3 regions of the Actinoplanes sp. NBC_00393 genome follow, and region 2 is predicted to be linked to each of the others. Evidence: riboswitches for the same ligand, from Rfam matches in the RefSeq annotation. Region 2 holds a riboswitch; each other region holds the start of a gene.
The links. A riboswitch is a leader RNA that binds a small molecule or an ion and turns the genes downstream of it on or off. The one in region 2 is predicted to bind cyclic di-AMP.
Positions count from the first base shown of each region.

Region 1: linked by a shared signal. The riboswitch ahead of OHA21_RS01635 (transglycosylase family protein) and the one ahead of OHA21_RS41300 (coiled-coil domain-containing protein) in region 2 are both predicted to bind cyclic di-AMP.
Region 3: linked by a shared signal. The riboswitch ahead of OHA21_RS48040 (C40 family peptidase) and the one ahead of OHA21_RS41300 (coiled-coil domain-containing protein) in region 2 are both predicted to bind cyclic di-AMP.

Region 1 covers NZ_CP107942.1:358,212-368,442, forward strand. The annotation lists gene OHA21_RS01605 (N-acyl-D-amino-acid deacylase family protein) at 1-1,536, opposite strand, end outside; gene OHA21_RS01610 (Na+/H+ antiporter NhaC family protein) at 1,548-2,945, opposite strand; gene OHA21_RS01615 (M20/M25/M40 family metallo-hydrolase) at 2,942-4,030, opposite strand; gene OHA21_RS01620 (GNAT family N-acetyltransferase) at 4,134-4,835, shown strand; gene OHA21_RS01625 (MurR/RpiR family transcriptional regulator) at 4,832-5,470, shown strand; gene menC (o-succinylbenzoate synthase) at 5,467-6,579, shown strand; cyclic di-AMP (ydaO/yuaA leader) riboswitch at 7,131-7,306, shown strand; gene OHA21_RS01635 (transglycosylase family protein) at 7,347-7,856, shown strand; gene OHA21_RS01640 (transposase) at 8,446-8,757, shown strand; gene OHA21_RS01645 (IS3 family transposase) at 8,754-9,638, shown strand; gene OHA21_RS01650 (phosphotransferase) at 10,105-10,231, opposite strand, start outside.
Region 2 covers NZ_CP107942.1:8,911,146-8,921,376, forward strand. The annotation lists gene OHA21_RS41275 (ABC transporter ATP-binding protein) at 442-1,743, shown strand; gene OHA21_RS41280 (ATP-binding protein) at 1,825-2,307, shown strand; gene OHA21_RS41285 (beta-phosphoglucomutase family hydrolase) at 2,399-3,139, shown strand; gene OHA21_RS41290 (glycoside hydrolase family 65 protein) at 3,177-5,540, shown strand; gene OHA21_RS41295 (coiled-coil domain-containing protein) at 5,590-6,477, opposite strand; cyclic di-AMP (ydaO/yuaA leader) riboswitch at 6,625-6,756, opposite strand; cyclic di-AMP (ydaO/yuaA leader) riboswitch at 6,965-7,099, shown strand; gene OHA21_RS41300 (coiled-coil domain-containing protein) at 7,098-8,132, shown strand; gene OHA21_RS41305 (ABC transporter ATP-binding protein) at 8,161-8,931, opposite strand; gene OHA21_RS41310 (ABC transporter permease) at 8,924-9,820, opposite strand; gene OHA21_RS41315 (TetR/AcrR family transcriptional regulator) at 10,009-10,231, shown strand, end outside.
Region 3 covers NZ_CP107942.1:10,342,363-10,352,593, reverse strand. The annotation lists gene OHA21_RS48055 (hypothetical protein) at 1-404, opposite strand, end outside; gene rsmH (16S rRNA (cytosine(1402)-N(4))-methyltransferase RsmH) at 959-2,077, opposite strand; gene mraZ (division/cell wall cluster transcriptional repressor MraZ) at 2,332-2,763, opposite strand; gene OHA21_RS48040 (C40 family peptidase) at 4,496-5,212, opposite strand; cyclic di-AMP (ydaO/yuaA leader) riboswitch at 5,315-5,442, opposite strand; gene OHA21_RS48035 (Mur ligase family protein) at 5,885-7,105, shown strand; gene OHA21_RS48030 (type 1 glutamine amidotransferase) at 7,095-7,808, shown strand; gene OHA21_RS48025 (TVP38/TMEM64 family protein) at 7,854-8,576, shown strand; gene OHA21_RS48020 (winged helix DNA-binding domain-containing protein) at 8,939-10,048, opposite strand; gene OHA21_RS48015 (nucleotidyltransferase domain-containing protein) at 10,045-10,231, opposite strand, start outside.

The DNA.
Region 1 (10,231 bases), 2.9 Mb from region 2:
CGAACCCGTGACCTCACCGCCGTCAACCGCGACTGTCCCGTTGACCAGCACGGTGTCCACCCCCTCGGCCAGCTGCCACGGCCGCTCATAGGTCGACTTGTCGACGATCCGTGACGGATCCAGCACCACCACGTCCGCCGCCGCCCCCACCGCGAGCCGCCCGCGATCAACCAGCCCCGCACGTGAGGCAGGCAGCGAGGTCGACTTGCGTACCGCCTCCGGAAGCGACAGCACCCCGTCCCGGACGTAATGCCCAACGGCCCGCGCGAACGTCCCGAAGCTGCGCGGATGCGGATGCCCCGCCCCGGCAGCGTCCATGATCCATCCATCGCTGGCGACGGCGGCGAGCGGCGAGGAGAGCACCGCCCGTACGTCACCCTCGTCCATCGCGTGGTTGACGATCGCCACGTCACCGTGCCCGGCCAGCACGAGCAGCACCACCATCTCCGGCGGCTGCCCGATCGCCGCGCCGATCTCGGTGAGCGACCGCCCGGCCTGTTCGGCGAAGGGTCCGGGCCCGAGTTCGGCGAGGACGATCCCGGCCGGGTCGATGTCCCGCCCGAACCGTTCCCGCAGCCCGTCCAGCACCCGCCCGCGTGTCTCCTCGTCGATCAGTCGCTGCGCGACCGCCGGGGCGCCACCTTCGAGCGCCCAGGCCGGCAGCCGCGAGGCGAGGGAGGTGCTGGATGCCGTGTACGGATAAACGTCACAGGCCACGTCCAGCCCCGAGTCCCGCGCCGAGAAGATCAGTTCGAGTGCGGCCCGCGCCAGCCCGTGATTCCCCGGCCCCATGCTCTTGAGGTGCGAAACCTGCAACCGTGCCCCGGCCGCCCGTGCCGTCTCCAGCGCTTCGGTGACCGCCTCGATGACCCGGTCGGTCTCGTTGCGCACGTGCGTCGAGTAGAGCAGTCCCCGCGAAGCCGCCGCCCGGACCAACTCGACCACCTCGCCGGACTCCGCAAAGAGCCCCGGCGGATAGATCAGCCCGGTGGAGAACCCGAGCACCCCCTGCGCCGCCGCGGTCAGCACGTGGTCCCGCATCTCGGCGAGTTCGGCCGGCGTCGGCGCCCGGTCCGAGCCGCCGAGCACCGCCGATCGAACCATGTTGTGCCCGACCTGCAGCCCGAGGTTCACACCCGGTCGCACCGAGGTGATCATCTCCGAATATCCGGCTGCGTCCGACCACTCCCAGCCGAGCGTGGCCGGGTCGAACCCGGCGAAGCCCCCGGTGTCCCGGTTCCGGGCGGTGAGCGGGAACGGGGAGTGCCCGCAGTTCCCGCCGATCAGCGTGGTCACGCCCTGGGCGAGCTGGGTGACCGCACCGGGCGAGGCGGGCAGCGTGAAGTCGGCGTGCGAGTGCAGGTCGACGAAGCCGGGGGTGACCACCCGGTCCCGGGCGCTGATCATCCGGCGCCCGGTGAGCGGGGCGCTGCTGATCGCGGTGACCCGGCCGTCGTCGATGGCGACGTCGGCCCGCCGTCCGGGGCTTCCGGTGCCGTCGAGCACGGTGCCGCCGGTGATCACGAGCTCGTGCACGAGAGAACCCTTCAGTGTGTTTCGACGTAGATCAGGACGGTGTAGACGACGCACGCGGGCACCAGGATCGCCCAGCCGGTGAGCAGGATGGCCCGCAGGTTGAGACAGCGGGCCAGGCCCATCGCGCCGATCATGTTGGCGTTCGGGAACGGACCGTAGGTGTCGGCCTTGGACGCGAACAGCAGCACCACGATCCAGCTGGCCAGGCCGATCCCGGCGGTCGCCGCGATCTCGCCGAAGAGCTGGTCGAGGAGGACCACCTGGGCGGCGGTCGCGCCGGGCACACCGACCCAGCCCAGCAGGGCGACGGCGATCGCGAGGGCGAACGGGCTCAACCCGGCCATCTGGTCGCCGTACCGGTCGAGGACCACGTCGAACGGGCCGAGTTCCTCGATCGCCACGAACAGGGCGGCGAGCAGCACGAACAGGGCCAGCATGCCGAGCATCGAGCGGGCGCCGACGCCGAGCGCCCGGATCGTTCCGGCGGGGCCGAGGCCGCCGACCAGGCCGGTCACCACGCCGAGCAGCGGCAGCACCACGAGCGGCACGACGATGCCGGCCCCGGCGACGATCGCCCACGCGACCGCGGCCAGCAGGATCACCGCGAAGACAGCCGTCGCCGTGGTGGCCCGGCGGCCAGGAGAGACGGCCGCTTCCGGAATATCGGAGTCGTCGTAGAAATCTGCCGTACGCCGCTGCATGCACTGCACCACCGGCACACCGACCAGCAGCGACACCGCCACGAGCGGCAGCGCGCCATAGATCAGGTACTGCAGATAACCGGCGTCCGCAGCCGTCATGATCGCCACGTTGGAGCCGGCGAACGGGGCGAGGGCCAAACCCGCGCACCCGCCGACGAACATCATCGCCGCGGTGGCGCTGCGCGTGTACCCCAGCCGGGCCGCCACCGGGATGACCAGCGGCGCCGCCACCGCGAGCGCGCCGCCGAGCGTGCCCAGGGCGGCGACCAGCACCAGGCAGGCCATCATGATCGCGAACGAGCTGACCACCGGGCCGCGCCCGTCGACCAGGCCGACGCAGCCGCGCACGATCACGTCGGCCACGCGGGTCCGCCGCATCACCTCACCGACCGCCGCGCCGAGCACGATGATCACACCGATCAGGGTGACCTGGTTGGTGATCGAGTCGACCGCGAGCCCGCCCAGTTCGGCGGGCGAGGGCAGCAGCACCAGCAGGGCCGCGACCGTGCTGACCACCGCGGCCGGCAGCATGCCCATCCCGAGCACGACGAGCGCGCCGAACAGCACGATCGGCAGCAGCCCCCAGATCGTCGGCGTGTCCGTGGCGATCCCGCAGATCAGCGCACCCACCAGCCCCATCCCGGACAGCACCCGGGTGGCGATCTCCGCAGGCCGCCTACGCTGGGCGGTCTCCACCGCGGCGGTCATGAGAGACCGACCAGCAGGGCCGCAAGCAGATCGGTACGCGCGGCGATGCTCGCTGACGAGACCCATTCGGTACGCGCATGAGCACCACCCCCGGCCGGCGCCAACCCGTCCACGGTGGGACGCCCGAGCGCCCCGGTCGTGTTGGTGTCCGCCGCCCCGTCCGCCGGCCGCCCGTCCAGCTCCTGCCCGATGCCAGCCGCGATGTCCCGGATCCGGGCGAGCAGATCGTCCCCGGCCGGACCGGGCCGCCACGTGGGCCGGTGCGACAGCAGCCGCGCCGACACCGAGGCCCGCTCCCGGACGGGCTGCAGCGCCCGCAGCGCATCCAGCACCGCCGTCTCGTCCGCCGGGTCGATGAACCGCAACCCGAGATCGGCATGCGCCGCCCCGGCCACCACGTTGGTCCGCCCGCCGCCCGCGATCGTCCCGGTGTTCAGCAGCACCGGCCGCCCGGTGACCAGCTCGCGCACCCGCACCAGGTGGTCGATCAGCTCGTCGATGGCGTTCACCCCCGCGTCCGGGTCGAGGGCCGCGTGCGCCTCGATGCCGGTGACTTCGATCCGGGCCCGGGTGCTGCCCCGCCGCCCGGTCTTCAGGTCGCCGCCGGGATGCGGCGGTTCGAGCCCGAGCACCGCTCGCGAACGGGACGCCTCGTCCCGGACCAGGTCACCCGCGGTCGGCGAGCCGATCTCCTCGTCCGCCACCACGATCACCCGGATCTCCGGGTGCGCCTGTTCAGCGATCCGCTCGGCGGCCGCGAGCAGCGCCACGATCCCGGCCTTGGTGTCGTAGACGCCCGGCCCGCGGATCACGTCGCCCTCGATCGACCAGGGCATCTCGGCGAGGGTGCCCACCGGCCAGACCGTGTCGTAGTGACTGAGCAGCAGGATCGGCTCACCCGGCACGTCGCGGGCGGGCAGAGTCCAGATCAGGTGGTCGCCGGTGGGGTGCGCCTCGCGGGCGGTGCTGAACCCGGCCCGGGCCGCATCCGCCTCGAGCACCTCGGCGAGCGCCGCGAGCGAGCGCGGATCGCCGGTCGGTGACTCTCGCGACACATACCGGCGCAGGGCCTCGGTGAACGGCATATGCGAAACCTAAGTTCCACCCGTGGCGTTGTCAACGAGCGAAAATGGCGGCAGGATGCGGGTTATACGTTCGCTATCTTTGATTGCTGGAGGAGGTGACCCGATGGGTGACGTCGTGGTGCGCGACCTGGACGGGCTCGCCGAGTGGACGGCAGCCTCCGCCCTCTACCGCGCTGTCTTCGGTTACGAGGATCCCGAGTGGGGCCTGAGCCCGCGCCTGCTGGCCGCGCTCGGCGAGAACTCCGGCACCGTGATCGGCGCCTTCGGCCCCGACGGCGCCCTGATCGGCTTCTGCTACGGCTTCTGCGCGGTCGAGCACGGCGAGATCTACCACTACAGCCAGGCCGCGGTGGTCGCCGCCGGCGCCCAGGGCACCGGCATCGGGCGGATGCTCAAGCAGGCCCAGGCCACCGCCGCCCGCCGCACGGGGGCACAGAGCATGCGTTGGACCTTCGATCCGTACGCGTTACGCAACGCCCATTTCAATTTCGCGGTCCTCGGTGCGACCGGGATCCGGTTCCTGCCCGACTACTACGGCGCGCCCGGCACCGACCGGGTGCTCGTCAGCTGGGACCTGGTCGACAGTCGCGCGCGTAGGCGTACCGATGATGCTGTGGAAAGCGTGGTGGCGCCTGCGGGTGACCGATATGCGGCGCCTGACCCGGCGGATCGTGACTGGCTGCGTCAGCAGCTGCTGGAGAAGTTCGCGGCCGGCGGGCGGCTGACGGCCGTGACCAGAGCCGGGGCCGACCGGGTGGCCTACGCGTTCGAGAATGATGCAGTGCCTGAGAATGGACCACGGTGACCACCCGACGATCAACCCCGGCCGAGCGGTTCGACCGCAACGTGCAGCGCCGCTCCGCGCAGGTCCTCAAGCAGCGCGTCCTCGAGCAGCAGCGGGCCGAGTTCGACAAGGCGCTGGCGTGGGCCGCCGAGCAGGACGCCATCGAGCGCGCCGCCGCCCTGATCGTCTCGGCCCGCCGGCGGTACCTGCTCGGCGCCGGCAAGTCGTTCAGCTATGCCTCGCTGCTCGCCTCCGACCTCAGCGCCGGCCTCTCCGGCGTGCACCTGGTCGACGGCGCCGCGCTGCGGCCGATCGACGTGCTCAGCGACATCCGCCAGGGCGATCTGCTCGTCGCCGTGTCGATGGAGCGGTACCGTCGCGACACCGTCGACGTCGCCGCCGCCTACGTGCGGCACGGCGGCGACCTGGTCCTGATCACCGACGCCGACGATGCGCCGCTCTCCGCCGTCGCGACGAGCAGCATCGTCATCGGCACCGACAGCGCGTCGTACGCGAACTCGCCCACCTCGGTCGTGCTCGCCCTGCACCTGCTCGCCACCCTGACCATCGCCAGCTCCAAGGGCGCCGGCCGCCGTCTGCGCGACCGTGACGCACTCGCCGTCGAGCTGGGTCTCTACTCCTCGGAAGAACCATGATTCGCATCGAGAACGTCGAGTTGCACCGGGTCCGGCTGCCGCTCGTGCACGAGTTCCAGACCAGCTCGCACGCCAAGCGTTCGCTCGAGCACATCCTGGTGATGCTGCGCAGCGCGGACGGGGTTGTCGGGTGGGGTGAGATCGCCTCGCCGAGCGGGCCGTTCTACTCGGCCGAGACGGTGGAGAGCTGCTGGGCGGTGGCCCGGTCGTTCCTGGCGCCGATCGTGTTGCGTACGTCGTGGGAGCATCCGTCGGAGCTGGCTGCGGCGATGGCGAAGGTGCGGGGGAATCATTTCGCGCGGGCCGGGTTAGACGTGGCGGCCTGGGCGTTGTGGTCGTCTCTTCAGGGCGTGTCGCTTGCTTCGGCCCTCGGGGGAGAACGGGCACGGGTTTCCGCTGGGGTCTCGCTCGGGATCGAGCCGACCATCGATGCGCTGCTGGAGCAGGTGGGTGCCCGGGTCGCCGAGGGGTACCAGCGGGTCAAGCTCAAGATCGCGCCGGGCTGGGACGTTGCGCCGGTTCGCGCGGTGCGCTCCGCCTTTCCCGACTTGCCTTTGCATGTCGACGCCAACGGCGCCTTTGATGTTTCGGACATTTCGGTTTTTTCTGCGTTGGATGAGCTGGGGCTGCTGATGATCGAGCAGCCCTTCGCGCCGCGGGCCCTGGTGGCGCACGCGACCCTGCAGTCGTCGATCTCCACGCCGGTGTGTCTGGACGAGTCCGTCGAGGACGTGGAGGACCTGGTCACCGCACTGCGTCTCCGGGCCGGGCGGATCCTCAACATCAAGGTCTCCCGGATGGGCGGGCTCACTTTCGCAGTCCGCGCGCACGACTTGGCCCGCGCGTCCGGCGTACCGGTCTGGTGCGGCGGCATGCACGAGTTCGGCATCGGCCGCGCCGCGAACGTCGCCCTCAGCGCCCTGCCCGGCTTCACCTTGCCGTCCGACGTGTCCGGCTCAGACAAGTACTACGCGCGCGACGTGACCACCAGCCCCATCGTTTGTGTGGACGGCTTCGTCGACGTCCCGTCCTCGCCGGGCCTGGGCTGGGAGCCCGACCTCGACTTCATTGCCGCTCACGCCACAGACCGGGTCGCCCTGCCCGCGTAGCCGCCTCCCGGCGGCCGGCCTGCCCCCACCCGGCGCCGCGTTCCTGCGGCTGGCTCTGCACCATCCGGCGCTGCTTTCCGGCGGCCGGCCAGCCCTCACCCGGCCTGCCCCACCCGGCGCCGCGTTCCGACGGCTGCCCCTGCACCACCTGGCGCTGCTTTCCGGCGGCCGGCACCCCACTACTCTGCGCTGCCTTGCGGGCGGCCGGCTCGGTGTTGACTCCGGCTGCTGGCCCCGTATCACCTGGCGCTGCAACTGGCAGGCCCCGCACCACTCCAAGCTGCTTTCCGGCGGGCCGGTCCGCCACTCCCGGCGTCGGCCTTGCTGCCCGCTGCTGCCGGGCGTCTTGGCGGCGCCTGTCCCATGTGTCCGGCCACCGCGATAGCGGAACGACCGACTGAAGCCCCGTTTCCGGAATGCCTGCCTTTCCAGGGCACGAACAAGATCAAATCGGGCAAATACTGAGAAGAACGTCACTATTCCGGGTCTGAAGCTTGGTCTTCGCCTCCCCGCCGTGGTTACCGTCGGGCCGTCCCGCGATTGCGGGCACCGTGGACGGTCCGCCGAATCCTGCCGCCGCTCCCGGACACGATTTGAGGGCAGGAGCGGGGGACCCACGTAATCCGGCGCGCCACATGCCGCGCCTAGGGGTGAAGCCGCATCGAGCCGGCCGGGCACCTCAGCCCGAACCCGACAGCTCACCTCGCAGGCGTGGAGGATCTTCCATGTCTCGGATCGGTAGACGAACGCGCCTTGCCCTCGGTCTGATGACCGCGAGCGTAACCGGAGCCGGCATCATGCTCGTCGGCGCTACCCCGGCACAAGCCGCCCGCCAGGTGAACTGGGACGTGCTCGCCAAGTGCGAGTCCGGCGGCAGATGGCACATCAACACCGGCAACGGGTACTACGGCGGCCTGCAGTTCAGCCGCAGCACATGGCTCGCGAACGGCGGCGGCAAGTACGCCCCGACCGCCAACCGGGCCACCAAGGCCGAACAGATCAAGATCGCCGAGAAGCTCTACAAGAAGCGCGGCCTCAAGCCGTGGCCGACGTGCGGAAAGAAGCCCGGCGTCTACAAGACCACCAAGACGGTCAAGAAGAAGAAGTCCACCGCCAAGGCGACCGGCAAGACGTACGTGATCCGCTCCGGCGACACCCTCGCCAAGATCGCGAAGCGCTACCACGTCAAGGGCGGCTGGCGAACGCTCTACAACCTGAACAAGGACCGCCTGGACAGCCCCAGCCTGATCTTCCCGGGCCAGCGCATCCGCCTCTGACACCTCACCCGACCACCCGGCCGCGGACCCGCCCTCCCCACCGAAGTACCCCGCGGCCGGGTGGTCACCCAACCCCAACCACCGTTGCGCGCCTTGCCGTAGTGCCGGTTGAAAACGAACCACGCAGGGCACAGAGGAGCGTGAACAGGCTGGGGAGGTCTTGATGCGTTGGCTGTTGCTCCTGTTGATCATTGCCCTCGTCGTGCTCGGCTTCTGGCTGAGCCGCCGGGCGTTCCGGGCCGGCCGCTCAGCCCGCCGCCGCTTCGACGAACGCCGCTGACACAGCAAACCAACACCAGCCGCCAGCCCGGCTGACCACCACCGCTGTCTCCCAGCCCGGGATGCAGCCGTGCGCGTCAGCCGGTTCGTCCGGCTGACGGCCAGCGTTGTCTGCTGGCCTGGGATGCTGCCGTGCGCGTCAGCCGGTTCGTCCGGCTGACGGCCAGCGTTGTCTGCTGGCCTGGGATGCTGCCGTGAGCGTCAGCCGGTTCGTCCGGCTGACCGGCAGCGCTGTCTCCGGACCCGTGAGGTTCCACCTTCGAGCCGGACACCTTGAAACCAGACAGTGGTCTGGGGGAAGGATGTCCGGGTGCCCCGCCCTTCGAAGTATTCCGAGGATTTCCGTCGGGACGCGGTCGAGCTGGTCCGTTCTGCGGGCCGCACGATCCGTGACGTCGGCCGTGAGCTCGGTGTCAACCATGAGACCCTGCGCGGCTGGGTCAACGCCGCGAAACGTGCCGAGGAGCAGCGTGCCGGCCACCGCGGTACGGACGACGGCGAGCTGAGCGGCGCCGAGCGAGACGAGTTGCGCCGGCTGCGGCGCAAGGTCGCCGAGCTGGAGACGGAGAAGGAGATCCTGCGGAAAGCGGCCGCCTATTTTGCGAAGGAGATGGGTCGTTGATCCACCGCTACCGGTTCATCTCTGAGCACCACGCTGTCTACGGCGTGGCACGGCTGTGCCGTGTGCTGGCGGTCAAGCGCAGGCAGGGCTACTACGAGTGGCTGGCCGCCGAACCGGCGAGGCAGGTGCGTCAGGCCGACGACGAGCACCTCGCCACCCTGATCCGGCAGATCCAGGCCGAGCATCGCGGCTACGGGTCCCCGCGGGTCAGCGCCGAGCTGCGCCGCCGCGGGCTGCGCATCAACCGCAAGCGCGTCGAACGTGTCATGCGTGAACGCGGTCTCGCCGGGATCACCCGACGCCGGCGGCGGTCGCTGACCCGGCCCGACGCCAAGGCCGCGCCGGCACCGGACCTGATCCGCCGTGACTTCACCGCCGCAGCGCCGGGCCGGCGGCTGGTCGGTGACATCACCTACCTGCCCACCGTCGAAGGCTGGCTGTATCTGGCGACCACGATCGACCTGTTCAACCGGGAGGTCATCGGGCACGCCATGGCCACGCACATGCGCGCCGAACTGGTCTGCGACGCCGTCGAGCTGGCCCACCGCCGCGGCCTGGTCCACCGGCGGGCGGTCTTTCATTCTGACCGCGGCAGCCAGTACACCTCCAGCACGTTCCGGGCGACGCTGACCAGGCTGAACATGCGGCCATCGATGGGCCGGACCGGGTCGTGTTTCGACAACGCCGTCGCCGAGTCCTTCTTCGCCAGCCTCAAAGCCGAGATCGGCACCCGGGTCTTCGCGACCCGCGCCGAGGCCCGCCGGGCGGTGTTCGCCTACATCAACTACTACAACAACAAAAGACTGCATTCCACCGTGAACCACCAGACACCACGCGAAGCACGTGTCTGCTACCGTCCACCCATCGCCCTCGCGGCATGAAACTCCGGTGTCCGGTCCCGGGGTGGAACTTCACCGGGATGCAGCCGTGAGCGCCAGCCGGTTCGCCCGGCTGACGGCCAGCGTTGTCTGCTGGCCTGGGATGCAGCCGTGCGCGTCAGCCGGTTCGTCCGGCTGACCGGCAGCGCTGTCTCCTGGCCCGGGATGCAGCCGTGAGCGCCAGCTGGGATGTCTGGCTGGCTCTTGGTGCTGTTTGGGGCGGCCGGAAGCAGCCCTGAGCGCCAGCTGGATCAGGAATGGACGACGATGCCGGCGGCTTCGGTGGCGGCGAGAGGAAGGTGAGAGGTCCGGCAAGTGGCCCCGCGAGAGGCGCGGCGTGGGGAAGAGCTGGTTGGGGCATGCGGCGGAAGCTGCCGGCGGCCCGCCGGGTTACTGCAAAGGTACGGACATGGATTCCGACACCAGGCGGGAACGAGCGAGGACCGAATCGGAGCGGAACCGGGAATGCTCACCGCAGGTAGCCGGTGAGGTATCGGAGTGAGGCGGCCAGGTCGGCGTTCTCGGTGTGCGGCCGATGCAGTTCGTCGGCGTAGATGGCGATGTCGGCCAGGGGCCACCAGCGACGGTAGAGCTCG
Region 2 (10,231 bases):
TCGCTCAGTGCTGCTTCGCGGCGCGGGATACGACCGTGGCGGTCAGCCCGGTTGTTCGGCTGTCGCTCAGTGCTGTTTCGCGGCGCGGGATACGACCGTGGCGGTCAGCCCGGTTGTTCGGCTGTCGCTGAGTGCTGCTTTGCGGCTCGGGAAGCGACCGTGGCGGTCAGCCGGGTGGGGTGGGCTGGCGCTCAAGGTTGTTTGCGGGCGAAACGGCGCTGAGGGGCAGCGGGAGCTGGGAATACGACATTTCTGGCAAGTCTGTTCTTGCTGTGAACGTGCACAGTTGATCTCCTGAAGTTCAGATCTCCGTAATCGATTGATCACTATGTGCGAATGGCACTTTCGCCCGATGGCGAAGCATCGAACCCACTCGCAGAGTCAGTATCCGATCGCCGACCGTCGTGGGATCGGGATCACACTCGATCGGGGAGGTTGACGGTGTCCACCGTCGCACTCAAGGACGTCACCAAGATCTGGCCAGATGGCACCTACGCCGTAGACAACCTCAGCCTGGAGGTGCAGGACGGGGAGTTCATGGTCCTGCTCGGCCCCTCGGGCTGCGGAAAGTCGACCGTGCTCCGCATGATCGCCGGGCTCGAGGATCCCAGCGAGGGCGAGATCCTGCTGAACGGCGAACCGGTTCTTGAGCTGCCCCCGCGCGACCGCAGTATCGCGATGGTCTTTCAGGATTTTGCGCTCTATCCGCACATGACCGTCGCGGAGAACATCGGCTTCCCGCTCAAGCTCTCCGGCGTCGAGCCCGAGCCGCGCCAGGACCGGGTGGGCGCCATCGCCGGCGCGCTCGGGATAGGGGAGGTGCTCGGCCGCCGCCCCAGCCAGCTCTCCGGCGGTCAGCGGCAGCGTGTCGCCATGGGCCGGGCCATCGTCCGCCGCCCCGGCCTGTTCCTGATGGACGAGCCCCTCTCCAACCTGGACAGCGGCCTGCGCGCCGAGCTGCGCGCCGAGATCACCAGCATGACCCGCGAGCTCGGTGTCACCACGATGTACGTCACGCACGACCAGGCAGAGGCGCTGACCATGGCCGACCGCGTGGCGATCATGCGTAAGGGCGTGCTGCAGGACGTCGGCACTCCCACCGACGTCTACCGTCGCCCGGCCACCCTCTATGTGGCCGCCTTCCTCGGCTCGCCGAAGATGAATCTGCTCGAGGCCGCCGTCTACGTGCACCTCGACCAGTACATCGCTCTGAGCTTCGGCGAGCAGAGCCTCTACCTGCCCTGGAACGACCCACGCGCGCGGGCGGTGGCCCGCTATCACGGCGAGCGCATCGTGGTCGGGATCCGGGCGGAGGCGCTCACGCCGGTGACCCCGCAGACGCCGGGGCACATCTTCCAGGGGCGGATCCGCTATCTCGAGCACCACGGGCACGAGTCCGTCGCGTTCCTGGACATCGGGGCCACCGCGATCGTGGTGGACGAGATGAGCGGCCCGATCCAGGATCAGCCGCCGGCCGGCGGCGCGCTCAAGCGGATCGGGGGCGCGTTGCAGCGGTTGACCCGGCCGGCGCCGGTGGAGTCGAACCTGCCGAACCGGTCCCGGGAGCGGGTCAGCGTGCTCAACGACCCCGGCCGACACGCCCGCAAGCCGGCCGAGCTCGCGGTGCGGCTGGCGCCGTACCCCCAGGTCGCCTCCGGGCATCCGCTGGCGATTTCGGTGCAGATGGACGCCGTGCACTTCTTCGACGAGCGAGGTGATCGCATCGATGTCGGTTGGCGTTGAGTTCACGACACGCGCCACTTCCGGGCGGGATAGCCGATGCCTCCCGCCACCGGACGGCCACAGCGCGTAGGCTGCACGACGGTGGAGGACAGGATCGGACACAGCGTTCGCTCGGCTCCGGGACGGGAGTCGAGGGTCGACGCCGCCCCTTCACCGGGGGACGGCGTGCTGCTCGACCGCTCTTTCGGCCATGACGACATCACCGTTCTGCGCCACGAGGTGGCCGACCGGCTCGTCTCGCTCGGTCTCGGCAGCGACCGCCGGCACGGCTATCTGCTCGCCGTCAACGAAGTGATCACGAACGTGGTGTTGCACGCCGGTGGCGCCGGGCGGCTGCGGCTGCGCCGGGAGAACCGTTCGGTGTGGTGTGTGGTGACCGACTCCGGCCCCGGTATCCCCAGTGACCTTCTGAACGATCCGCAGGCGCCGGAGGCGTACGAGGTCGGTGGTCGTGGATTGTGGCTGGCGCACCAGTTGTGCGACGAGGTGACCACCGCGACCGGCCCGATCGGTACCTCGATCGGATTGCGTATGTCTTTGGATGTCGTGCCGGATTCCCGGTGAAACACCAGCTTGAACGGCTGGTGAACCAGCAAGGAAATGTGAAGCTGCCCTTCCGGTCTCGTGCTCTCTTCCGTCCGGCTACATTGGGCGCGTGCTCGGACTTCCTTCCCAGGTGACCGCTTGTCTATTCGATCTTGATGGAGTGTTGACGCAAACCGCGCTGGTTCACAATGCCGCGTGGAAACAGACGTTCGATTCGTTCCTGGAATCATGGGCCGTTCGCACCGGCACACCCTTCGTGCCGTTCGACTCCGGCTCCGACTACCACCTGTACGTGGACGGACGGCAGCGTGCCGACGGCGTCCGGACCTTCCTCGCCTCGCGCGGCATCACCCTGCCCGAGGGCGACCCCGACGACACTCCCGACCGGGAGACCGTCAACGGCGTCGGCAACCGCAAGAACCTGCTCGTGCTGCAAAAGATCAAGGAAGGCGCGGTCCAGGTGTACCCCGGCTCGGTGGACTACCTGAACGCGGTGAAGGCCGCGGGGCTGCGCCGTGCCGTCGTGTCGGCGAGCGCGAACTGCAAGGACGTCCTCACCGCGGCCGGCATCGCGGACCTGCTGGAGGCCCGGGTGGACGGCCTGGTCGCCCGCGAATTGGGACTGCCCGGCAAGCCCGCGCCCGACACCTTCCTCTATGGGGCTAAGCTGCTCGATCTCGCCCCGGAGAACTGTGCGGTTTTCGAGGACGCTCTGGCCGGTGTTGCGGCCGGGCGGGCCGGCGGATTCGGCATCGTGATCGGGGTGGATCGGGTCGGTCAGGCGGAGGCGCTCCGGGAACACGGCGCCGACATCGTGGTGACGGACCTGTCCGAGCTCCTCCTGCAGTAACAAAGACCTCCTCTTCTCAGTACCGAGAGGCACGACCGTGATCCGTGAACGGGCCTACCCCGTCGACCCTTGGCACATCCGGGAGACCCGGCTCGACCTGGACCTGCTGGCCCAGTCCGAGTCGGTGTTCGCACTCTCGAACGGCCACATCGGGATACGCGGGAACCTGGACGAGGGCGAGCCGCACGGCCTGCCCGGCAGCTACCTCAACTCGTTCTACGAGCTGCGGCCGCTGCCGCACGCCGAGGCCGGGTACGGGTTCCCGGAGTCCGGCCAGACCATGGTCAACGTCACCAACGCGAAGCTGATGCGCCTGCTCGTCAACGACGAGCCGTTCGACGTGCGCTACGGCGAGCTGCGGTCCCACGAGCGCTGCCTGGACATGCGGGCCGGCACGCTGGAGCGGATCGTCGAGTGGGTGTCCCCGTCGGGCCAGGGCGTCCGGGTGCGTACCGTCCGGCTGGTCTCGTTCACCCAGCGCGCCGTGGTGGCGTTCCTGTACGAGGTGGAGCCGCTGGACGTACCGGCGCGGCTGATCCTGCAGTCCGAGCTGGTGGCGAACGAGCAGCTGCCGCCGATGAGCAAGGACCCGCGGGTGGCGGCGGTCCTGGACCGTCCGCTGCAGGCCGAGGAGATGATGGAGCAGGCCACCGGTGGCATCCTGGTGCACCGCACCAAGGCCAGCGACCTGCGGATGGCCGCCGCCATGGAACATTCCGTGGAGACGCCGGGCCGGCACGCCATCACCACCGAGGGACACCCCGACTGGCTGCGGACCACGGTCGCCTGCCGGCTCGAGCCCGGGCAGAAGCTGCGGGTGGTCAAGCTGGCGGCGTACGGATGGTCCAGCATGCGCTCGCTGCCCGCAGTGCGTGACCAGGTCGGCGCGGCCCTGGCCAGCGCCCGCCTGGACGGCTGGGAGGGCCTGGTCCAGCAGCAGCAGGACTACCTGGACGCCTTCTGGGACCACTCCGACGTCAAGGTCGAGGGCGACCCCGAGGTGCAGCAGGCGGTCCGTTTCGGGCTGTTCCACACGCTGCAGGCCGGCGCCCGGGCGGAGAAGCGCCCGATCGGCTCCAAGGGCCTGACCGGGCCGGGGTACGACGGACACACGTTCTGGGACGCCGAGACGTTCGTTCTGCCCGCCCTGACGTACACCCAGCCCTCGGCCGCGGCCGACGTGCTGCGCTGGCGGCACTCGACGCTGGACCTGGCCCGGGAGCGGGCCCAGACGCTCGGCCTGCAGGGCGCCGCGTTCCCGTGGCGCACGATCCGCGGCCAGGAGTGCTCCGGCTACTGGCCGGCGGGCACGGCGGGCTTCCACATCGGCGCCGACATCGCCGACGCGGTCCGCCGGTACGTCCAGGCCACCGGCGACTACGACTTCGAGCGTGAGGTCGGCTTGGAGCTGCTGGTGGAGACGGCCCGGCTGTGGCGCTCGCTGGGGCACCACGACCGGCACGGGCGCTTCCACATCGACGGTGTCACCGGGCCGGACGAGTACACGGCGGTGGTGAACGACAACGTCTACACCAACCTGATGGCCCAGCAGAACCTGTTGGCCGCGGTGGACGCCTGCAAGCGGCATCCGGATCTGGCCCGCCGGTTCGGGGTCGACGACGAGGAAGCGGCGTCCTGGCGGGATGCGGCGGCCGCGGTGCACATCCCGTACGACAAGGAGCTCGGGGTGCATCAGCAGTGCGAGGGCTTCACCCGGCTGCAGGAGTGGGACTTCGAGGGCACGCAGCCGGAGGGGTACCCGCTGCTGCTGAACTACCCGTACTTCGACCTGTACCGCAAGCAGGTGGTCAAGCAGGCCGACCTGGTGATGGCGATGTACATCCGTGGGGACGCGTTCACGCCCGAGGAGAAGGCGCGCAACTTCGCGTATTACGACGCGCGGACCGTACGGGACTCCTCGCTCTCGGCCTGTATCCAGGCCGTGCTGGCGGCCGAGACCGGCCATCTGGAGCTGGCCCACGACTACCTGGGCGAGGCCGCCCTGATGGACCTGCACGACCTGCACCGCAACGCGCGGGACGGCGTGCACGTGGCCTCACTGGCCGGGTCGTGGATCGCGCTCGTCGCCGGCCTCGGCGGCATGCGTGACTTCAACGGTCAGCTGAGCTTCGCCCCGCGCCTGCCCAGCCGGATCAACAACCTGGAGTTCTCGCTGCTCTGGCGCGGCCTGCGGCTGCGGGTGAACGTGACCTCCGAGGAGGTCACCTACTCGCTGCGCAACGGTGGTGGCCAGGCCCGGCTCACCCTGCTGCACCACGGCAAGGAGCTCGAGGTGACCCAGGTGCGGCCGGTGACGATGGCGATCCCGCCGCCGCTGCCGGTGGGCCCGGCGCCGTCGCAGCCGGCCGGCCGGGCGCCGGTGCGCCGCGCCGTGCACTGATCGACGAAAATGGCCCCCGCCCGATGGGCGGGGGCCATTCATATGCCTGCTAGAGCATCGAGACGTGCACGTGGTCGGTGTGGTCACTGACCCCGCTGTACGCACGCCAGCCGGTTGCCGGGAACCAGATCTGCTTGTACCAGATCACGTAGTAGATGCCGAGCTTGTCGGCGTTGCGCACCAGGAACGCCGTCAGGTTGTTGCCGTACTTCATCTCGTCGTTGCTGTCCGCCGAGGAGAAGCCGCTCTTCTGTAGGGACCAGTCGCAGGCCCGGCCCTTGGGGTGCTCGAACGGTCCGCCGTTGCGGTGGCAGCCGACGAAGCGTTTGAAGCCGGCTTTGCGGACTTCCTTGTACATGTGCAGGGTGCGCTTGGTCACACAGCCGCTGGTGGTCTCGTCCTTCTCCGTGCAGCCCTCCGCCGAGAAGCCACCGTCGGCGTTGCGCGGGGCTGCCTCGGCGGGCTTGGACTTGGCGTCGACCAGACCGTCGGTGATGGTCCGGTTGATGCCGGTGCCACCGCCGAGCAGGTCGATCTGCTTGTCGGCGGCCGCCTTCTGCTTCGTCAGCGCGGTCAGCTGCTGCTGCTCGTTCTTGAGCTCGGCGTCAAGGGCCGCCTTGCTCTCGGTGACCGTGGCGATCGCCGAGTTCAGCTCGCGCAGCTTGCTGTCGTGCAGCTTGTTGATCTCCTCGAGGGAGATCGCCTTGCTCATGAAGTCGTTCGACGTGCTCGCGTTCAGCAGGAAGCCGACGGCGCTGAGGTTGCCGACCTGATATTGCTGCTGGGCGATCGAGTTGACCTCGGGAATCAGGGCGTCGCGTCGCCCCTCGGCAGCCTTCATCTCGGCCGCCAGCTTCTTCTGGTTCTTTCGGGACGCATTGACGGCGGCCTTGGCGTTGACGAAGCGACGGTTGGTCGACTCCATCATGTCCGACATCAGCGCGTCCGGTTCGTCCTCGGCAGATGGCGAACTGCCACCGGGTGCCGCGGCCGCGGATGTGGCGGGGGCCACAAACAATGCGACAGCCACGAGCGGTGCCAGGGCAAGTGTCAGCCACCGGCGGGGACTTACGGTCATCAACAGTTCCTTCCTTGTCACCGCCGACCGAGTTAGCTGACGGGTTCGGGACGGAAGCAATCCCTACCGCATTACGCGGATTCACCCCAGTGACCTGGTTCCCCGGCTCGCCTTTCGGCGATTGGGCGGCGGCCTGCCGGCAACTCGGGGGCGGTGCCGTCCTGGCAGGACCGGCGGCCAGTTTACCCGAGATATCGCCGCGCATCAGGACCCACGGAACCGTCAAATTCGTTACCGGGCAACGACTTTCTGTAATCAGATCACCTGCCGTGTGCGACCAATTGCCGTGCGTACGAGAACTGTCGATCTGTCGATGTAGTGGGTATGGTCGGAGCCGGTTCCCGACCGGGGACCGCCGCCTAATCGCCGTTACGGCGAGCCGGGGAACCACATTCTCCGGGGTGAATCCGCGTTCCGCGGTAGGGATTTCCTTCGTCCCGAACCCGTCAGCTAACCCGGCCGGCGGCCGACGGAAGGAAATGCCTGTGCAGGATCAGACTGCGCGGCGATTAGCACCGCTGCTGGCGGTGCTCGTCGCCGTGTGCGGGCTGGCCGTCGCCGCGACGCCGGCCACCGCGGCCCCCCGCCCCCTCGCCGCCCCGGGCGACACCGGTGACGACGGTGAGGGTGGTTCCAAGTCCCTCGTCGAACAACTCGAAGCGGCCTCCAGCGGTTTCGTGGAGGCGAAGGCCAAGCTCAAGAAGTCCCAGAAGCGGCAGACCGACCTGGCCGCCGAGATCAAGCGGCTGGATGCCGCCCTCGGCCCCCAGCAGAAGGCCCTCGACGAGATCGCCCAGCAGGCGTACACGTCGGGCCGGCTCGGTCCGATGTCCGCCCTGATCACCGCGAACTCGAGCGACACCTTCCTGGACCGGGCCGAGACTTTGGCCACCGTGGCGGCGCAGCAGAACGCGGCGATCGCGGATCTCAAGGAGACCCGGGCCGCGCAGCAGCGCGCCAAGATCGCCATCGACCAGGCCGTCCGGGACGAGCAGACGCAGGTCAACGTGATGGCCAAGCGCAAGGCTCAGGCCGAGGCCGCGCTCAAGAAGGCCAACCAGGGTGCGGACGCCTCCCGGGCGAGTGACGGCGGGGGCAGCGCCTCGGCCGACCCGGCGCCCAGCGCCGGCAACGGCTGCACGGAGGGCGACCCGACCACCAGCGGCTGCCTCACCCCGCGCACGCTGCACGCGCTGGAGCAGGCGCGCAGCGACGGGTTCACGCGGTTCACCAAGTGCTTCCGCGAGCAGAACAGCGGTGAGCACCCGAAGGGCCGGGCCTGTGACTTCTCCGCCGAGAAGGGCACCTTCGGTGGCGACGCCACCGGTGGGGACCGGACGTACGGCGACAACCTGGCGAACTACTTCATCAACAACGCCGACGAGCTGCACGTGCTCTACGTGATCTGGTACCGCCGGATCTGGCTGCCGAGCAGTGGCTGGAAGTCGTACAGCGGGGCGGGTGGCGACCCGTCCAGCGACCACACCAACCACGTGCACCTGTCGGTCAACTGAACGGGTCCGAACCGCGGGAGTGCGGGGCCTACTTGCGAGAGAAGGCCTCGTACTCCCGGAGCACGTCAGCGGTCGGGCCGTCGGCCCGGATCAGGCCGGACTCGAGCCAGATGCACCGCTCGCAGGTGTCCCGGATCGACTGCTCGCTGTGGCTGACCAGGAACACCGTGCCGGCGTTGGCGCGCAGCTCGCGGACCCGTGCCTCGCTGCGGCGGCGGAACTTGGCGTCACCGGTGGCCAGGGCCTCGTCGATGAGCAGCACGTCGTGCTGCTTCGCCGCGGAGATCGAGAAGCGCAGCCGGGCGGCCATGCCCGACGAATAGGTCCGCATCGGCAGCGAGGCGAAGTCGCCCCGGTCGTTGATGCCGGAGAATGCGATGATCTCGTCCTTCTTCGCCTTCACCTCGGCCGGCGACATGCCCATCGCGAGGCAGCCCAGCTCGACGTTGCGCTCGCCGGGCAGCTCGTTCATCAGTGCCGCGTTGACACCCAGCAGTGACGGCTGCCCGGCCGCGTAGATCTTGCCGTGGGCCACCGGGAGCAGGCCGGCGACGGCGCGCAGCAGGGTCGACTTGCCCGAGCCGTTGCTGCCGATCAGGCCGATGGCCTCACCCCGGTACGCCACGAAGCTGACGCCCTTGACCGCGTGCACCTCGCGCACGTTCACCGTCTTGCTGGTCACCAGCCGCTTGAAGCTGGCCAGCGGGCTGGTCTGCCCGGCCGTGGCCGAGCTGTGCACCTTGTAGATCACATGGGCGTTGTCGGCGATGACGGTCGGAATGCGATCGTTGTCAGCCACGGCCGTAGCCCTTCTCTCCGCGCCAGAAGTAGACGAAGCCACCCAGGCCCACCAGCACCGTCCAGACGACCGCCTGGATCCACAGCAGGGTCGGCTGGCCGGCCAGCGGGACGTCCTCCATCAGCGAGTGACGCATCAGCTCGATGAAGATCAGCAGCGGGTTCGCCTCGACCAGGGCGAGCGCCCAGCCCTGCAGGTGCTGCTCGAACAGGGTCACCGGGTAGAGCACGGCAGACCCGTACAGCCAGAACCGCATGATGAACGGGATCAGCTGCTTGATGTCGCGCACCTTGGAGCCGAAGCGGGCCATGAACAGCGCCAGACCGGTGTTGAAGACCGCCTGCAGGAGCGCCACCGGGATGACCAGCAGCCATTGTGCGGTGATCGGCTCACCGGTGATCAGCATGATGCCCATCAGGACCATCAGCGCCACGACGTAGTTGCGGATCTCCACCAGGGCGACCGACAGCGGCAGGCTGGCCCGCGGGAAGTGCAGGGCGCGGATCAGGCCGAGGTTGCCGGTGATCGCGTTCTGCCCGGACTGCACCACCGACTGGGTGAAGCCGAAGACGAACACGCCGGCACAGAGGTACGCGATGAAGTTGTCGACGCCGTTCCGGCCGCCCAGGATGATGCCGAAGATCACGTAGTAGACGGCGGCGTTGATGATCGGCGTGAGGACCTGCCAGATCATGCCGAGCTTGGTGTTGCCCAGCGCCGAACTCGTCTTCGCGCTCGCGTGCGCCTGGATGAAGTGCCGGTAAGCCCACAGGTGGCGCGCGTACTCCGGGAGGCTGGGGAGCCGTCCCGACGCGCTGAGGCCGTGCCGCCGGGCCAGTTCCTTGAGGGAAAGCCCGGTGTCGGCGTCGGCGACCGCCGTCTCTGGCATGGGGTGGTGCTCCGATCTTGTCAGCCCGTGGGAGGCGGCGGCTTCCGGTGACTTACGCGAGAACACAGCTAGCAGCATGACAGGCACCCACCGACACCGATGAAACGGGCTCGTATCGACGTGGCTGTAAACGGTAGCTGACCAAACGGCGGAACGCAACCGTAACGTCGTAGCGTTATAGTGACTCTGTGGCGACAGTTAAGCGCGCACCAGCCGGAGCGGCGGTGCTCCGAGGTGACATCACCGTGGCGATCCGCAACGCGGTCATGAACGAGTTGGCGGAAGTCGGCTACGGCCGATTGTCCATCGAGGCGGTGGCCCGCCGCGCGGGGGTCGGCAAGACCGCGATCTACCGGCGGTGGAGCAACAAGCTGGAGATGGTCCTGGAGATCATCTCGGACGTGGCGGAGC
Region 3 (10,231 bases), 1.4 Mb from region 2:
TTGGAAGCCTGGATGAGCTGCTGCTCCAGCCCCTGCTGCTGCTTGTCGAGGGCGGCCTGCTCTTTGCGCAGCGTGTCGAGGCGGAAGGACTGCTCCATCGTCTTCGTGTTGATCAGCAGGATGCCGAGCACGCCGACCAGCACCACAGCGATCACCGCGGCGGCGAACGTGGCCCGCGGCGCCCGGATCGGCACCGGCGGCGCCAGCCACAGCCGGGGTCGTCCGGCCGGCTGCGGTGCAGCGGTCACCTCGGGGTCGCTGACATCGAGCGCCAGCGCGGCGGTACCCGACACCGGGCCGCCCTTGGCGCCCCGCATCGCCTTCGCGTCCGGCGCGCCGCCGCTCCGGCTCCCCCGCCCGCCCAGCATCGCGTTCCCGCCCGGCAGAGCCCGCTCGGCGCGCACCTTTCCGCCCCGCGCGTCGGCCCCGTTGCGCGCACCGCTGCCGGTCCGCGTCTCGAGCTCGGCGCGCGCGCCCCTTCCGGACCGCGTCCCGGCCTCGGCCCGCGCACCCCTTCCGGACCGCGTCCCGGCCTCAGCCCGCGCACCCCTTCCGGACTGCGTCCCGGCCTCAGCCCGTGCGCCCCTTCCGGACCGCGTCTCGAGCTCGGCGCGCGTACCCCGGCTGGTCCTTGCCTCGGCCTCGGCGCGCGTGGTCTTGCCGGCACGGGCGTCGAGCTCGTTGCGCGTACCCCGGCTGGTCTTTGATCCGCTGCCGTCGCGGGTTGCGCTCTCGGCGCGCGCCGACCTGCCTGCTCGCGTCACTTCGCCGGCCTCCGGCGCCTGGCCGGACTGCATCCCGGACCGGCGCGTGTCGGGCCGGCCCGGGAACTGGCGCACCCCCCGGACGCCAGTTCCCCGGGTCGCTGCATCGCGGCTGTCCTCGTGACCACGCCGCCCCGTCGTGGCACGCGACTGCGCCGACCGGCCCCCCGACCGCGGCGCGTCGTCCCGCTCGCTCATGCTCGTCCCTCCCCCTCCTCGTTCGCCCCCGGGCGTAACCGCCCTCGTCCCCCGCGCGTTGTCTCCCCGGGCTGCTCCGGTTTCGCGCCGCGGGCAGACCCGGCCATCCGGGGCCGTTCGCGGCCGGTCCCCGGTGCCCGGTTGTACGTACGCCCCTGCTCCTGCTCGTCGATCCGTTCCACCGCGCGCAACTTCACCGAGGCCGCCCTCGGGTTCTCCGCCACCTCTTCCTCGGTGGGCGGCTCGGATCCCCGGGTCAGCAACCGCAGCGTCGGACCGGTCCCGGGAAGCTCGACCGGCAGGTCGATCGGCCCGGTGCTGCGCGCCCTCGAGGTGAGAGCGCGCTTGACGATCCTGTCCTCCAGTGATTGATAACTCATCACCACAAGACGCCCCTTGGGCGCCAACGCGTCCAAAGCGTGCGGAACCGCGGACTCGAGGACCTCGAGTTCGCCGTTCACCTCAATACGTAATGCCTGAAAGGTTCGTTTTGCGGGATTTCCACCCGTTCGGCGCGCGGCGGCTGGTATGGCGTCCTTCACCAACTCGGCGAGCCGGGCCGTCGAGGTGATCCGGGACTTCGCCCGCTCCCGCACGATCGCCGAGACGATCCGCGGCGCGAACTTCTCCTCGCCGTACTGCCGGAGGACCCGCACGAGCGCACCCGGCTCGTACGTGTTGACGATCTCCTCGGCGGTCACCCCGGTGGACTGGTCCATCCGCATGTCCAGTGGGGCGTCCTGCGCGTACGCAAACCCGCGATCCGCCTCGTCCAACTGCAGCGAGGAGACCCCGAGATCGAACAGTCCGCTGTGGATCGCCGGGATCCCGAGCTCGTCCAGGACCCTGGGAAGTTCGTGGTAGACGGCGTGGACCAGATGGATCCGGCCGGCGAAGCGCTCCAGCCGGTGCCGGGCGTGAGCGAGTGCCTCGGTGTCGCGGTCGAGTCCGATCAGGATCACGGCCGGGTGGCGCTCCAGAACCGCCTCGGCGTGCCCACCGAGACCCAGCGTGAAATCGACGTGGACGGCGCCCGGGAGGCTCAGCGCGGGAGCCAGCAACTCGAGGCAACGCTCGAGCAGCACCGGAACGTGCGCGCCCCGCGGCTCCCCCATGTCGACCCCCATTGCCTTACCCGCTCGCGTGCCACCCGGTTGTGCAGTTGCTGCTTCGGCCCGATCGCCCATCCGTACCGCCAGATCCCCATCCGCTCGTGTCCTGTGCCGGTGTCACCCGGCCCCGGACACGCGCCTGGCGCCGGGGAAGAGGCGCCAGGAGCGGGAGCGGCTGGAGATCTCGCAGTACGGCGGCAGTGGCGTCCGGGCCGTTTGCCGGCAACTCTCGCCGGCGGCCCACCGAGTGCCACGCCCTACAGTCCGCCGGGCAGCACCCCCTCCTCGATGTCGGCGAACTCTTCCTCGCTCGCCGAGAGGTAGTCGTCCCAGGACTGCTTGTCCCAGATCTCGACCCGTGTGCTGGCACCGATCACCACGAGGTCCCGGCCGAGACTCGCATAATCCCGAAGGTGAGCCGGGATCGTCACCCGGCCCTGCTTGTCAGGCACCTCGTCGTGCGCGCTGGCGAAGAACACCCGGCCGTAAGCCCGGGCCGCCTTGTTCGTCACCGGCGCCTCGCGCAGCTGACCCGCGATGCGCTGGAACTCAGGCATGGGGAACACGTAAAGACAGCGCTCCTGCCCCTTCGTGATCACGACACCTCCCGCCAGCTCATCACGGAACTTCGCCGGAAGAATCAGCCGGCCCTTCTCGTCCAGGCGAGGGGTGTGCGTGCCGAGAAACATCGGCCCATCCCCCCTTGCCGTGGCGTCCACTCCTTCGCGGTGGAGTCGGTCCGCCTGTCAACTCGGGCCGGCAGGCTTCGGGTCGAAGATCCTCGGTCCTGCCACTGAGCTCCACTCTACTCCACTTCCCTCCACCTGCAACCCGAACGGGGACGCTCGCGAGCCGTTTTCGCGGACGAAACCCCAGTTCACAGAGGGTGGGGTGAAGTGGAGGGCTGGAGCATGATCGACGTCGTCCGGTTTCCGACATCGGGCGCAGTGGGGGCTAAAACCCTGCCTGGAGAGGGCTCTCGTGGCCGTGTTGGCCGCGGCGTGGAGGAAAGTGGGGCTCCTCGGGGGAGGAAGGTGGGGTGCCTCGGGGGAGGAAGGTGGAGAACTCCAGGGAAGGCGGGGTGCTCCGGGGTGGAAGGCGCCCTACCTCGGGGAAGGACGGCGGGCGGGCGGTGGCCGGGGCCACCAGCCACCCCACTCAAGCCGCAGGCCGCACCTCTTTTTCGGCGGCGGTCTCAACGCTCTCCCGCCGACGGCCTGGGCGACGGTTTCGGTGAGCAGGCCGCACGGCGGCCCTTGGCGCTTTACCCACCGTGGCCCCTGCTCTCTCGCGCGGTGAACCCCCACAACGAGCCGCGCCCGACCACCGCCCAGCCCTAGCCGAATGGTGCCTTAACGCCAGCCCGAGCGCGGCACCGAGATCTCGGGCTTTCCCGCCCCGCCTCGCGTGTGGGCCACCAACGCGACCGGCAGGCTGCTGCGCGACTTCGCCCGCCGCCCACTCGCCGGCTGCCCGCTCGCCGGCCGCCCGCTCGCCGGCCGCTCGCCGGCCGCCGGCCGCGAGCCGCGAGCCGCGAGCCGCGAGCCGCGAGCCGCGAGCCGCGAGCCGCGAGCCGCGAGCCGCGAGCCGCGACGAACGATAGATCTTGAGCGATCGACCACATCCGGGTGTGGGTTTCGGCCCAAGATCCGTTCCGGGCGACCGCTGCTGCGAGATCTTGGGCGCCTCACCCACTCGCATGTGGTCCATGGCCCAAGATCCCTAACCGGAAGCAGTGCCCGCGCCGATCTTGGTTCCTCGGCCACACGCCGCGCGACCCGTCGCCCAAGATCCGTGACGGGTAGCAGGAGCCGCGCCAGTCCGGGGCGCTCGACCACACAGGACCGCGGAGCTCGAATCCAAGATTGGCGCGGGAGTGGGGGCCGAAGGTCGATGCGGAGTGCAAGCTAAAGGTCGAGACGGGAGTGGGAGCCGGAGATCGGCACAGGACAGCGGGCCGAAGGTCGGCACAGGACAGCGGGCCGAAGGTCGGCAGGGAGCGCGGGCCGAAGGTCGGCACGGAGCGCGGGCCGAAGGTCGGCACGGAGCGCGGGCCGAAGGTCGGCACGGAGCGCGGGCGGAGGATCGGCACGGGAGGCAGGTATCGGCGCCGGCACGGGACGAGGGTTCGAAGATCGGCGCCGGAACGTGGGCTCCTGGGACCAAGGCGGGATCCTGGCCACCCGGCCGAGGGGCGGGAACGTAGGCGCCCGAGATCGGCGCGGGGATTGTGGGCGCCGGGACAGGGCGCAGCAGATCGATTCGGGCGCTTGGGGCCGTACAAGGATCGGAACGCCTGTGGGGCGTGACCCGAACCGGGTCACGCCCCACAGGCGTAGTTCTATTCCTTACTTACTACGGCCGCTGTGGGCCGAGCCCGCCAACGGTGCCACCACACCGTCGTACGGAGGGAAGCAGCCGTCAGGCGACCAGGCGCCGCACGACGTAGTTGCTGTTCCAGATCTTGTGCTTGCCGACCCGGGCACCGCTGTGCGGCGAGTCGTAGATGTAGCCGTTGCCGGCGTAGATGCCGGCGTGGTAACCGTACGAGCCCTTGCGGAACACGATCAGGTCACCGATCTTCTTGCTGCCCTTGGAGACCGACTTGCCGTACTTCTGCTGCGAGTGCGCCTTGTGCGGCAGCGACTTGCCGGCCGACTTCTTGTAGACGTACTTGGTGAAGCCGGAGCAGTCGAACCGCTTGGGACCACTGGCCCCGAAAAGGTACAGCGCGCCCTTGTGCCGCTTGGCCTCGGCGAGGACCTTGGCGCCGCTGGCCCGGACGGTGATCCGGAGCTTGCTGGTCGACCGGGTGTTGTAGCCGGCCCCGGAGAAGATCGTCCGGGTGTACGCGGTGGCGCTGGGCTTTCCGGAAAGTGTGACCGAACCGGTCGTCACCTTCTTGATGTCCCAGGTCTTCCACTTCTTGCCGGTCCAGCCCTGGAGCCGGATGGTGCCCCGGGCGACCTTGCCGGTCTTCGGGTTGATCACCTTGGCGGTGACCTTGAGTCTGGAGCCCCACGGCAGGCTCCGGGTGCTGGCCTTGATGGTCAGCTTGGGTGTGACCTTCGCGGCCGCCGAGGCGGCGGTGACCGGGGCGGTGGTGGTGGCCGACGCCGCGGCGGGCGAGGCGGTCACCAGCTGACCGGCGCAGAGGCTGAGACCCAGTGACAGTGCGACAGTGCCGGTACCGACGGACGTGCGACGGCCCCGGCGCGAACTGTGTTCGTGCACGGTAGAGAATTCCCTCCGGCACGCCTGCGAGGTTAGCTGTCGGGTTCGGGCGGGAAGGTTGCCCGGCCGCCGAAGCGGCTTCACCCCGAGGTTGTCCCGGATGCACCGCCTGACTGCTGCGGCGCGGGACGGACCGGTTATGGGTCCCCCGTCCCTGCCCCCTGATGCCTTCTTGGTGTTCCGATGCTGCATGTGGTCGCGTCGTCCGGCTCGGGGCAGGGCTCGGCGTGAACCGGCTCGGCGCGACCGGCGAGCGGTTGCTGCCGGCGGAACCTTGCTACCTGAATTCCGGCTTGATCGTCAGAGTGGCCACCATCACCCTGAGTAATTGGCACATTAGCTACTGTCCAGTTTGTTACCACCGCGAGACATATGCCATGACGCGGCGCGATCAAGCAAATACGAAGCGTAGAAGGTTACGGGTGAACCAGAACACAGAAAAAGTCGAGTGACGACCCGGAACTTCGCCCGAAACGCCCGGACCGGGGATAATGCCTGCGAACGATGATCTTGACGGTCTGGCAACGCGACGTAACAATTTCGTCCGGTACCCTCGCTGGCGTGACGGACGGGAAGATGCCTCTCATCGCCAAGGTCGCGACCACCGCGTCGAAGACCGCGGCGGCGCTCTCGAGGGCCGCGGGACGCGGCGACGGTTCAGTGATCGGCGGCTGGATCGGCCTCAAGATCGACCCTGACCTACTGGCGCACCTCGCGTCCGGCCGTGCCGTGGCGCTGGTTTCCGGCACGAACGGCAAGACCACCACCACCCGGCTCACCGCCGCCGCCGTCGGCGTGCTCGGCCGGGTCGCCACCAACTCGTTCGGCGCGAACATGCCGACCGGCCACACCTCGGCGCTGGCGAAGGAGGGGCATACCCCGTTCGCCGTGCTCGAGGTGGACGAGCACTACCTGGCCCAGGTGATCGACTCCACCCGGCCCAAGGTGGTGGCGCTGCTCAACCTCTCCCGCGACCAGCTGGACCGGGCGAAGGAGGTGGCGATGATGGCCCAGCTGTGGAAGACCGCGCTGGCCGGCCACCCCGAGATCCGGGTGGTGGCCAACGCCGACGACCCGATGGTGGTCTGGGCGGCGAGCAGCAGCCCGCAGGTGACCTGGTTCAGCGCCGGCCAGCGGTGGCACGACGACTCGTTCGTCTGCCCGGAGAGCGGCCACCCGATCGAGCGGTCCGGCGGCGAGTGGTGGTGCACCGGTTGCCCGCTGCGCCGCCCGCGACCGAGCTGGACGGTCGAGGACGAGGGCGTGATCGACCCGCGCGGCGACTGGCACCTGGTCAAGCTGCAGCTTCCGGGCCGGGTCAACATCGGTAACGCGGCCACCGCGCTGGCGGTCGCCGCCGAGTTCGGAGTACGCCCGATCGAGGCGCTCCCCCGCCTCTCCCGGGTGACGTCGATCGCCGGCCGGTACGCCCAGGTCGACCGGGACGGCCGCAACATCCGGCTGCTGCTCGCGAAGAACCCGGCCAGCTGGCTCGAGGCGTTCGACATGGCTGATCAAGCCCCTACGCTGCTCTCCATCAACGCGCGGGACCCGGACGGCCTGGACACCTCGTGGCTGTGGGACGTCGATTTCTCGCCGCTGCGCACCCGGCCGATTCTGATCACCGGCGACCGGGCCTACGACCTGGCCGTCCGGCTCCAGGTGAACCAGGTGCCGTTCCGGCACGTACTCAGTTTCGACGAGGCGCTGCGGGCCGTGCCGCCCGGCCGCCTCGAAGTGATCGCCAACTACACGGCGTTCCAGGACATCCGAGCGGAGTTGGACCGTGTCAACTGAGGCCCTGCGGATCGTGTGGATCTACCCCGATCTGCTCTCGACCTACGGCGACCGGGGCAACCTGCTGATCCTGGCGCACCGGGCGGCCGCCCGCGGCATCCCGGTGGAGACCTACGAGGTGCGCTCCGACCAGCGGATGCCCGCGACCGCCGACATCTATCTGATCGGCGGCGGCGAGGACGGCCCGCAGGCCCTCGCCGCACAACGGCTGATCACCGACGGCGGTCTGCACCGCGCGGTCAACCAGGGCTCCTCGGTTCTGGCCATCTGCGCCGGTTACCAGCTCTTCGGTCACTCGTTCTTCGCCAAGGGAGCGAAGTGCGCCGGGCTGGGGCTGCTCGACATCACCTCGGACCGGGGCACGAGCCGCGCGGTCGGCGAACTGCGCGGCGACATCGACCCGCGGCTCGGTCTGCCGCCGCTGACCGGTTTCGAGAACCACGGCGGGCGTACGCATCTCGGTGCTCACGCCGCGCCACTGGCAAGGGTGACCGCCGGCATCGGCAACGACGGCCAGACTGAGGGGGCGTGGGCAGGGAAGATCCTCGGCACGTACTCGCACGGCCCGGCGCTCGCCCGCAACCCAGCTCTAGCCGATCTGCTACTCCGTTGGTCCACCGGCGCGGATAGGCTTGCGCCCCTGGATGACACCTGGGCCGACCGGCTGCGGGGAGAACGGCTGGCCGCGGCCAGCCCAGCGTGACCGGCACGACATAGTCCCGAACCGACGACAGTTGGGTATGCCTGCATGACCGACATCCTGATCGCCCCGCGGGGCGTGGAACACCTCGCGGACCCTCAGGCCGTTGCACAGGCTGCCCCTGGTTGGAAGCGCCGCCTCGTCCGGTTCGGCATGCTCGCCGCGGTGGTGGGCGCCCTCGCCCTCGCGGCCACCACGCTCCCGCTGCAGGAGATCGGCGCCAGCGTCGACGATCTCGGCCCGGGTGCTCCGGCCGCGGTCGCGGTGGTCGGCGGACTGCTGCTCTCGGTGCTCGTACCCCGTACCGCAATCACGCTCCTCTGCGGTCTCCTCCTCGGCGCCGCAACCGGTGCGCTCGCCGCGCTGGCCGCCGCGATCATCGCGGCGACCGCGACCTACTACGCCGGCCGCTGGGCCGGCCGTGGCGCCCTGCAGGCCCGCGCCGGCAGCCGCCTGGCCCGCCTGGACGGCTGGCTGAACCGGCGCGGCCTGGCCGCGGTGCTGCTGGTCCGGTTCCTGCCGCTGGCCCCGTTCGGCCTGGTCGGCTACGCCTACGGCACCACCAGCGTCTGCCGCAAGCGCTACCTGCTGGGCACCACGATCGCCGCCATCCCGTCCACGGTCACCTACGCGGTGATCGGCGCGGCCGTGGCCGCCCCCGGCGAGATGAACGCCGCCACGCTGGCTCCCGCGGCGATCGGCTTCGCCCTCTCCACCGCGATCGTCCTGCGCTGGCGCTACACCGCCCGTCGCGACGCGGCCACTGCCTGACAAACCCGCACAATGCCGGCGGCCGCTTTCGGCCGCCGGCTTTCCTCTTTCTATAAACCCTTCCTTTGTACGCCCGTCGCAGTCCCGCCGAATCGACCCCGTCCCGCCTGCTCCGCGCGATGCCGCCGGTGGTCCGGGCCCCACCGCGCCCGCCGGGCTCATGCACACATCACCCACGCAGCCCCTCCCAGCTGACCGCCACCGCTGCCTCCCACGCCGCGAAGCAGCACTCACCGTCAGCTGAACCACGCCGGCTGACCGCCAGCGCGGTTTCTCGTGCTGCGAAGCAGCACTCACGGTCAGCTGGACCAGCCCGGCTGACCGCCAGCGCTGCCTTCCGCGCTGTGAAGCAGCGCTCGGCGTCAGCTGGGGAGCAGGCGGGTTTGGGCGGCGGGGAGCGGTTTTGCCCACCAGTGGGCGTAGCGGGCGTAGACGAGCGGGTCGCGCGAGGCGAGGAAAGCGGACAGGGCGGCGGCTTCGGCGGCCAGGGCGTCCCAGGTCGCGGCGGGGAGCGGGTGGAAGGCGGTTGCCTCGATGCCGTTGGGGACGGCGCGCCACACCCCCGCCACGTAGCCGTCGACCAGGACGGCCGGGAGCACGTCGCCGTTCATGCGGATCACTGCCTTGCGGTATTCGGGCGGGATCAGGCGGGCGCGGTCGGCGTAGGCGAGGAGGACGTTGTCCCACATGGGCAGCAGGCGGGGCGGGGCCGGCACGTCCTCCGGGGGCAGCGGGGCGCCGGGTAGGTCGTACATCTGTGGGGTTGGCTGGGCGAGCTCCAACGTGCGCACCGCCTCGCGCAGAGTCGTGCGCGGCAGCAGCGTGAACTGGGACATGTCGGCGATGGTCGCCGGGCCGAAGGCGGCCAGGTAGCGCCGCACCAGCGTCCGGACAGACTCGTCGCGCGAAGCGAGCGTCAGACCGGCCGGGGCCGCGATGAACGAACGCTCGCCGAACGACCACGGTCCGCCGGTCGGCACGTGGTGCAGCGGCGCGACGGTCCGCAGCGCCCACCACAGGCCGGGACGATCACCGCCGAACCGTTCCGCGAGCAGCTGGGAGATCTCCGGCACCGTCCGGGGCCGGTCCGCGAACGCGAGCAGCTCCGGCAGGAACGCGTCGACCTCGGCGATCGACACCCCGCTGCGGATAAACCGGGCATCACCCAGCCGTGCCGCGCGCAGCACCCGCAGCACGGCGTTGTGCAGCATCGGATGATCATCGCGGTGCACCGCGTGCAGGGTGATCCGCATCAGGGTGGCTTTCACGACCATGCCGGTGGCGAAGGCTTCGTCGAACGCCGCCGGCTCGAAGTTCAAGATCCGGTTCCAGAGCGCGAGGTACGGCGAACCCGGCGCCTGAGCCTGCAGTCCGACCAGGCGGCGCACCGCGTCCTCGACCGGCGCCGGTTCCCGCTCGAGGAGCATCTGCCGGGCCAGGGTCGCCCGGTTCAGAGCACGTGCGGAGATCATCGGAGCAGCTCGGCGTCCGGCGGGCCGTCCGGGTCCAGCGCGTACTCGAGGTAGGCCAGCAGATCGCCCCGGCGCCGGACCGGATTGCGGTAGCGGGCCGGGCCACCACCGCGGATCCGCAGCGCCTCGCCGATGATCCGCTCCCAGCCGGGATAGCTGCGCAGCGCGTACTCGCCGGCCGCG